2 regions of the Serratia sp. L9 genome follow, and region 1 is predicted to be linked to the other one. Evidence: predicted binding sites of a transcription regulator. Region 1 holds the regulator's gene; the other holds the start of a gene.

Region 1 (4,710 bases):
GCTGGGCCATAATGCGGCTCTCTTTCTCCAATGCCCCACGGTTGATGCTTGGGTTGGCACTGAGGATCGACATGGTAATGGCATAGCGCTGCAAGGTTTCACGCACCCCGGCCGCCAACAGTTGCAGTGGGCGGATACGCGCCGGATTCAGCACCAGATCATCCCCTTTATCGCAAATCAACTGCTGGCGTGCCAGCTCATCGATTAGCGGCTGCAGTACTTCTGGCAGTTGTTCTTTTTCGTAACTCAGGAACAGTTCTGCTTTCAGCATTGGGTAAATCAGGCTGACCTGGCGTAACAGTTCTGTACGGGATACGCGGCGATGATGCATAACAATAGATGCAATCAGTGACGGTAGAACCAGCATGTGATGGATGTTGTTGCGATAGTACGTCATCAGCACGGCCTGCTCGCGCGGCAGAATGATGATATCGCCGATGTTGTCTTTCTCCACTTCGAACTTGTTCATGTTCAAAGCGTGATCCAGTAACTGGTCCGGCGTTTGTGTCGGTACGGTGACATCGCGCGCGTAAGGCACATTGCGCATCAGTTGCATGTAGCAATCCAACTGCTCCAGCAACTGCTCACGGGTGAGCGAACGCTGGCGTGAGGCCAGCAGCGCGGTTGAACAAAGGTTCATGGCGTTGGCAGCGGCGGCGTTGTTGATACGCACCATAATCTGCGCCGCCAGATCGTTGACCGCGGGCGTCAGCCAACTTGGACGTTGTGCTTCGATGGGGTCGATGGACTCGCGCCAATGCGGAACATGCTGGTTAAGATACGAGGTCAGCGGCAATGGCTCGCCAAAGTTCACGTAGCCCTGACCCAGATTGCGCAGCTTACGCAAGCCGCGCAACATCTGCAGCAGGCTCTCTTTCTCTTTGGTCGCCCCACGCAGCTCTTTGGCGTAAGTGCCCACTTCCATTACATGCTCATAACCGATGTAAATCGGCACCAGCGTAATAGGACGAGTGCCCCCGCGCAGCATGGCCTGAATAGTCATCGACAGGGTACCGGTCTTCGGTTCCAGCAGACGACCCGTGCGGGAACGCCCACCTTCGACAAAATACTCTACCGAATAACCACGGGTGAACAGCTCGCCGAGATATTCGCGGAAAACGGTGGAATAGAGTTTGTTGCCTTTGAAGGTTCGACGGATAAAGAAGGCGCCCAGACGACGGAAGATTGGCCCGGCAGGCCAGAAGTTCAGGTTAATCCCCGCAGCAATGTGCGGTGGCACCAGGCCTTGGTGGTAGAGCACGTAGGACAGTAACAGGTAATCCATATGGCTACGGTGGCAAGGCACATAGACTATTTCGTGACCATCTTGCGCCAATTGACGCACGCGCTCGGCGTTGGTGACATTGATACCCTGATACAGCCGGTTCCAGGTCCAGCTCAGCACGCGATCGGAGAGGCGCACCGTTTCATATGAGAAATCGGCTGCAATCTCTTCCATCAGCGCAATAGCGTTCTGTTGGGCTTTTTCGTGCGAGATCTTCTTGCTGCGCGCTTCGTCTTCGACCGCTTTTTCAATCGCTTTGGAAGCCAGCAGCTTATTGAACAGATCCTGGCGGGCTGGCAGACTAGGCCCAACGGCGGCCAGACGCAGACGTGAGAAGTGCATACGTGCCACGCGTGCCAGTTTCTGCGCTATGGTTTTATCTGTGCCGTGTTCGGTCGCCATGCGGCGCAAGGAAACGGTGTTGGAGAAACGGACAAAGCTGTCGCGCCCCAGCCACAATACGGCGAAGAATTTCTGCACACCGTTCAGCAGGCGCAAGTGCGGCGTGCCGTGGCCTTCGCGGCCCGGTGAGCGGCCAAACATGACCGACACCGGTAACATCTGGATATCGAGATCCGGATTGCTGCGGTGCAGATCCAGATAGTCGTGGAACAGTTTTACCGATTCTTCTTTCGGTGTGTAATAGCGGAATACGCGTGGGCCATCGTGGATGAACACGTGGCTTGGCAGTATGGTGCCATCGATTTCCAGCGGGTTAAGGGGATCGGGCAAATCCTGCGCCAGGCACTGGGCGCGCATGGTGAGCAAATCTGCCTTGGAATTATAAGGTAAAACGTACAGAATCGGCCGTGAGGGATCCAACCCTAACTCCGTTACCGGGTCTGAAGGGATAACCTTACTTCTTACCAACAGTTTTAGTGGTAAATTCAATAATTTATAATAGATTTTACGCCAACCTGACATAACAACGTGTAGCCTCTTGTTAGCAATGCGCCGCAAGCATACCAGAAACCGGGTAGCAGATCTGTGGTGTTGGCAAATCCAGCGCCTGAAGTGGCAATGGAAATACACATTCGAATTATGACTCACCTTTTGAGATTAAACATGGCAAATCAAGCAACCGGCCTGACACGCATCATTAAAGCTGCGGGCTATTCATATAAAGGATTAACCGCGGCCTGGCAGAACGAAGCTGCATTCCGCCAGGAACTGGTCGCAACCGTGGTGGCCATCATACTGGCGATTTGGCTGGATGTGGGTGCCATAGCGCGCATTTTATTGATCGGATCGGTGCTGCTGGTGATGATTGTCGAAATCCTCAACAGCGCCATTGAGGCGATTGTCGATCGCGTGGGGTCGGAATATCACGAACTTTCGGGGCGGGCAAAGGATATGGGGTCGGCGGCAGTCATGCTGGCGATTATTCTGGCGCTGTTTGTCTGGGGATCGGTGCTTTGGCAGCATTTTGTTTGAAAATGAAGCTATTAATGTTGCGAACCGGCGCGCTAATCCCTGATTTTTATTTATTCTTCGGTTCCCAATCCAGACTTACCTGTATATACTCACAGCAAGACTGTATAAACAAACAGGGGGCGGAATGAAAGCACTAACTACCAGGCAGCAAGAGGTCTACGACCTGATTCGCGATCATATTTCGCAAACGGGCATGCCACCGACGCGTGCCGAGATCGCAATGCGTCTGGGCTTCCGTTCACCAAATGCTGCAGAAGAGCACCTGAAGGCGCTGGCTCGTAAAGGCGTGATCGAAATCATCTCCGGCGCTTCACGCGGCATCCGCCTGCTGATGGAAGACGAAGAGGGTTTGCCGCTGGTAGGCCGGGTGGCTGCTGGTGAGCCGCTGCTGGCACAGCAACATATTGAAGGGCACTATAAAGTGGATCCCTCATTGTTTAAGCCTAACGCCGATTTCCTGTTGCGCGTGAGTGGCATGTCAATGCGTGACATCGGCATTCTGGACGGCGATCTGCTGGCAGTGCATAAAACTCAGGATGTGCGTAATGGGCAGGTGGTTGTCGCACGTATTGAAGATGAGGTCACGGTCAAGCGTTTGAGAAAACACGGTAATGTCGTTGAACTACTCCCAGAAAACAGCGAATTTCAGCCGATTGTGGTCGATCTGCGTCAGCAGAACTTCACAATCGAAGGATTGGCGGTGGGTGTGATCCGCAACGGCGACTGGATCTAAACATAACTCCCAGTACCGCTACCCATTGATAATCAATGGGTATATCGCCCCAGCTCTGGGGCGATGTCATTTCTGCACTACCCTCTATTTATCTAGTTACGGAACATATTGCTATGCGCCTGCTTTCAGCCTTCACCAGTGATGCCGACAAGGCTCTGTGGCGTCTGGCACTGCCGATGATTTTTTCCAATATTACCGTTCCTTTGCTAGGTCTGGTGGATACCGCTGTCATCGGTCATCTCGACAGCCCGGTCTATCTGGGCGGAGTGGCGGTAGGCTCGATGGCGACCAGCTTTCTGTTTATGCTGCTGTTGTTCCTGCGCATGAGCACCACCGGGCTGGCGGCACAGGCGTTGGGGGCAAAGGATCCGCAGCGGCTGGCCCGTGCTTTTATGCAGCCGCTATTGCTGGCGTTAGTGGCCGGGTTGGTAATTGTATTGTTGCGCACCCCGCTGATCACCCTGGCATTGAACATCGTCGGTGGCGATCGGGAAGTGTTGGCGCAGGCAAAACGGTTTTTGGAGATCCGCTGGCTTAGCGCCCCGGCGGCATTGGCCAATATGGTGCTGCTCGGTTGGCTGCTTGGCGTGCAGTACGTGCGTGCACCGGTAACCTTGCTGATTGTCGGTAACCTGCTGAACATTGTGCTGGATATCTGGCTGGTGATGGGGCTGGGCTGGAATGTGCAGGGCGCCGCCGCTGCCACGGTGATTGCCGAGTACGCTACGCTGTTGCTGGGGTTGTGGCTTTCATGGCGGGTTCTGCGATTGCGGGGTATCTCACTGGCGATGTTGCGTACCGCCTGGCGCGGTAATCTGCGCCGCCTGCTGGCACTTAACCGTGACATTATGCTGCGGTCGCTATTACTCCAACTGTGCTTTGCTTCATTAACCATTTTAGGGGCGCGCATGGGGGGAAGTGGTGGCGGTGAATGCGGTGCTAATGAATCTGCTGACTTTTACCGCCTATGCCCTGGACGGTTTTGCTTATGCGGTAGAGGCGCACTCCGGCCATGCCTATGGCGCACGGGACAGTCGCCAATTGCAGAAAGTATGGCGTGCTGCCTGCCGTCAGGCGGGTCTGGTAGCCTGTGGTTTTGCCGTCATTTATATCTTTGCCGGGCAGCAGATTATCGCGGGTTTAACCTCGCTGCCAGAACTGCGTGCCTTGGCAAATCATTATCTTCCTTGGCAGGTGGTGCTGCCTCTGGTAGGGGTCTGGTGCTATCTGCTGGACGGCATGTTTATTGGTGCCACCC
Region 2 (4,710 bases), 2.3 Mb from region 1:
AGCCCTGCGAAAACGTTATGACAACGCAATAAACTGCTCACGCAAATGATGGATTTCATCTCGCACAGCAGCCGCCTGCTCGAACTCCAGGTTCTGTGCGTGAGAATACATTTGGCCTTCCAACTCCTGGATTTTCTGCTCCAGCGCTTTCGGCGTGAGATGGCGGTATTGCGCTGCGCTTTCTGCTGCCTTGCCCTTCCCTTTGTTTTTGCCACGCGTGCTGGGTTGCCCAAGCTGCAGGATATCGGAAACCTTTTTGTTCAGGCCTTTTGGCACGATGCCATGGGCTTCGTTATGCGCTTGCTGCTTGGCGCGGCGGCGTTCCGTCTCGCCGATCGCCTTGGCCATGGAGTCTGTGATCCTATCGCCGTACAAAATCGCTTTACCATTGAGATTACGCGCCGCGCGGCCAATGGTCTGGATCAATGAACGTTCAGAACGCAGGAAGCCTTCTTTATCTGCGTCCAGGATCGCCACCAGCGACACCTCAGGCATGTCCAGACCTTCCCTTAACAGGTTGATACCGACCAGCACGTCAAACTCGCCAAGGCGTAAATCACGAATGATTTCGACACGTTCCACCGTATCGATATCCGAGTGCAGGTAACGCACCCGCTCGCCGTGTTCTTCCAGGTATTCGGTCAGGTCTTCCGCCATACGTTTGGTCAGCGTGGTAACCAGCACACGCTCATTGATGGCTACACGCTTGCGGATTTCAGAAAGCAGATCGTCAACCTGGGTGGTAACCGGCCGGACTTCCACTAACGGATCCAGCAGGCCGGTTGGGCGAACCACCTGATCGATAATGTCGCCACCGGATTTCTCCAGCTCATATTTGCCCGGCGTGGCAGACACATAGATGGTTTGCGGTGCCAGCGCTTCGAACTCTTCAAAGCGCATTGGCCGGTTATCCAGCGCCGAAGGCAGGCGAAAGCCATATTCCACCAGCGTCTCTTTACGCGAGCGGTCACCTTTGAACATGCCGCCGATTTGCGGAATGGTGACGTGGGATTCGTCCACGACCAGCAAACCGTCCGCTGGCAGGTAGTCAAACAGCGTCGGTGGCGGCTCACCCTCGCCACGGCCGGAGAGGTAGCGCGAGTAGTTTTCAATGCCGGAGCAATAGCCCAGTTCGTTCATCATCTCCAGGTCGAACTGGGTGCGCTGCGACAACCGCTGTTCTTCCAGCAGCTTGTTGTTTTCCAGCAGCACCTTACGCCGCTGGGCCAACTCCACCTTGATGTCTTCCATCGCCTGCACGATACGCTCACGCGGGGTGACATAGTGTGATTTGGGATAAATGGTGAAACGCGGCACCGTTTGCTCAATCTGGCCGGTGAGCGGATCAAACAGCGACAGGCGCTCTACCTCTTCGTCGAACAGTTCAACACGCAGCGCCAGCTCATCAGATTCCGCCGGGAAGATGTCGATCACTTCGCCACGGACGCGGAAGGTGGCACGCTGGAAAGCCTGATCGTTGCGGGTATATTGCAGTTCTGCCAGACGGCGCAGGATCGAACGCTGATCGATGATCATGCCCTTGGTCAGGTGCAGCATCATTTTCAGGTAAAGATCCGGATCGCCCAGACCGTAAATGGCGGAAACCGAGGCCACCACGACCACGTCGCGCCGCTCAAGCAACGCCTTGGTCGCCGAAAGGCGCATCTGTTCAATATGTTCGTTTACCGAGGCATCTTTCTCGATAAAGGTGTCTGAGCTTGGTACATAGGCTTCTGGCTGGTAGTAATCGTAGTAAGAAACAAAATACTCAACCGCATTCTCAGGGAAGAACTCTTTCATCTCGCCATAAAGCTGCGCCGCCAGCGTCTTGTTCGGTGCCAGCACCATGGTTGGGCGGTTTAGATCGGCGATCACGTTGGCGATGGTAAAGGTCTTGCCTGAACCGGTCACCCCCAGCAACGTCTGATGTGCCAGGCCGTCTTCCAGGCCCTCTTCCAGCTTGCGGATAGCTTCCGGCTGATCGCCGGCCGGTTTGAATTCTGAATGCAGTTTGAAATGTTTGCTCATATCCCCTTCATCTTTCAAATGGCGCCAGGGCAAAACCCCGCCCCGCTGCCGAACCGGGTATTGATCCGCAGAAAGCAAAAAGTTGAACGCTGCCGGAAACAGCCCCTAATTATGGAAAGCCCTGACGATTTCCGCCAGTGGCTATGATACTGGATATAAAACCAGCTTCAAACTGATTTATGTTGTTAACTGACGTTTGCAGGGCATACATGCACCGTTAAGGTTACATTTTTATTGTCAATAACCTGTTATCCCCAGATCGCGCCGCGAATTAACTTTTGGTTAGCAACCAGGCGTAAAATCGCTCGTTAAATCCACCAGGATAAAGGCTGGCTTGATTTTAATTAACTTATTGATAATAAATACATTTAATAAAAAGACGAGAATGCGGACAACCGAGTCTCAACCCGCGTCGGCTCTCTGTTCAGAGCGCTTTTCTAACTCTCATGCACAAGGTTATCCACAGGAATAGTGGATAACTCTTTTCACGCCACGGGGGCGGGAGTTACAGAAAGAACGGTTTTCCTCTGCAAATACCGCCGAAGCCGTTTTTTTAGTTATTTTTTGATAATAATATTGCTTTGGTTATGACGATTAATGCTAACAGACGTTATTGCAGAAAAGACATTTGCCGCTCTCTGTCGCCGGGCTGTCGCCATTGCGGCAATAGCCCGGAGGGCTTGCACCATCAGGTTCCTGCATGGCTCTCAAACGGTGCAGACCATCACGCCCAATCAATCAGCCAGCAGGTTTAAATCAAGATACTGCCCTAGCGGCTGAAGCTCTATCTGCGGCAAATAAGGGATCTCACCCAGCAACGGTGCTGGCAGCATACGGCAAAGTGTGGCGAGGTATTCCTGATGGCGTCTGCCCGGTTGGTGAATGTCATTAGCTATCCAGCCAGCCAGGGGTAATCCTGCCAGTCGGACCGCCTGAGCCGTGAGCAAGGCGTGGTTGATGCACCCCAACTTAATCCCCACCACCAGGATCACCGGCAACTGTTCCTGCACCACCCAATCAGCAAAGGTATATTGCTCAGAAAGCGGGGTAAACCACCCGCCGGCCCCTTCCGCCAGCAGCCAGTCAGTCTGCCGCTCAAGATGGCGAAAACCGGCAGAAAGCCGCGCCAGAGAAATGGGCCGCCCTTCATCCTGACTAACGATATGCGGTGAGGTCGGTTCAGCGAAGGTGTAAGGATTTACTGCGGCGTAATCCAGCGCCACGCTGCTGTTCTGCTGCAAAGCCAACGCGTCACTGTTACGTAACCCATCGGCGGTCATCTCACTGCCTGAGGCCACCGGTTTATACCCGGCACAGCGCAACCCGGCCGCGCTGGCAGCCTGCAACAACGCACAGCTGGCTACGGTTTTACCCACTTCGGTGTCGGTTCCGGTTACAAACCAGCGTTTAGTCACGATAAATCACTCCATAAGCCAGATGATAACTGAGGGGAAACTGCCCGTTGCGGCAAGGATATGCGGCTTGCAGTGCGGCTAAACGCTGGCGGGAAAGCAACCCAGCCCCGCGCCCCTGATGTAAATGAGTCGCGCCGATCCCTTTTAGCGAACGCATCAGGGCTATGACGTCGGGGTAGCTGAGCGTTTGCCAAACCGCTTCCAGATGATGCCGATAGGGCTGACAGGCCTGAGCAATCTGCTCTGGCGGCAGGAAAGCATTCACGTGGCGTTCACCGTCCACCTGTTGCCAGGCATTACCCAGCTCATGCAGGGAATCTTGCGCCAGGGTAGAAAACAGCACCAGGCCGCCGGGCCGTGTAACGCGGTACAACTCCGCCAGCGCCCCTGGCAGGCTGCCGCACCATTGCACCACCAGGCTGCTGAAGCAGATATCCACTGATGCGGTGGGCAAGGGAATATGCTCGATATCCCCCAATAAATAATGCTCCGCGGCCTGCTGCTGGCGTGCAAACGCCAACATGCCGGGCGCCAAATCCAGAGCGGTCACCTGCTTGCCCTGCTCACGCCAACGGCGGCTGAAATAACCGGTGCCGCAGCCTGCATCCAACACCGACTGACCAGGATGTTGCCATCCCATCCCCAGTAAGCGTTCACCAACCTCTCGTTGTAACACCGCTGCGGCATCATAACTATTTGCTGCGCGGCTGAATGCCGAAGCGACTGCCTGCTTGTTGACCGCATCAAAGGCAGATGTCATGCAGCACCTCCAGCAAACGATCGATATCCTGCGGCTGATGTGCCGCGGTTAGAGTGATGCGCAATCGGGCCCCCCTGGGGGAACCGTTGGTGGGCGGATAGCGCTCACCCACAACCCTTGTTCACGCAGCCGCTGCGCTAAATCAAGCGCTTGCTGGTTATCGCCAACCCATAGCGGTTGGATCGCCGTATCGGAATCCGTCAACGCAAGCGGCAGGTTGGCTACCCCGGTACGGAACCGCTGAATATGGTCTTGCAAGTGGCCGCGTAATTCATCCCCCTGCTGGATGCAACTCAATGCCGCCTGCAAAGCACAGGCCTGGGCTGGCGGCATGGCTGTGCTGTAAATCAGGTGGCGGGCAAATTGCAGCAGATATTCCGCCAGCGGTTCATCGCACAGCACAGCGGCACCACCGACACCGAAGGCTTTGCCGAAGGTCACCACCAGCACTTCCGGGTGCACGCCTTGCTGCCAGCAACTGCCCCGTCCCTGCTCACCACGCACGCC

The links. Region 1 encodes LexA, which represses DNA repair genes until DNA is damaged. Its sites were predicted from a motif close to TNCTGTATGTACATACAGNA; they were not measured.
Region 2: a site for LexA is predicted at 2,176-2,195, ahead of uvrB (excinuclease ABC subunit UvrB). Genes of this name have one in related genera too.

What each region holds. Positions count from the first base shown of each region.
Region 1 is NZ_CP192591.1:1,658,496-1,663,205, forward strand. Features, by position in the region: gene plsB (glycerol-3-phosphate 1-O-acyltransferase PlsB) at 1-2,209, opposite strand, end outside; gene ACQ86O_RS07800 (diacylglycerol kinase) at 2,351-2,719, shown strand; gene lexA (transcriptional repressor LexA) at 2,844-3,452, shown strand; partial or broken gene dinF (MATE family efflux transporter DinF) at 3,566-4,710, shown strand, end outside.
Region 2 is NZ_CP192591.1:5,113,586-5,118,295, forward strand. Features, by position in the region: gene uvrB (excinuclease ABC subunit UvrB) at 16-2,028, opposite strand; gene bioD (dethiobiotin synthase) at 2,763-3,443, opposite strand; gene bioC (malonyl-ACP O-methyltransferase BioC) at 3,436-4,203, opposite strand; partial or broken gene bioF (8-amino-7-oxononanoate synthase) at 4,187-4,710, opposite strand, start outside.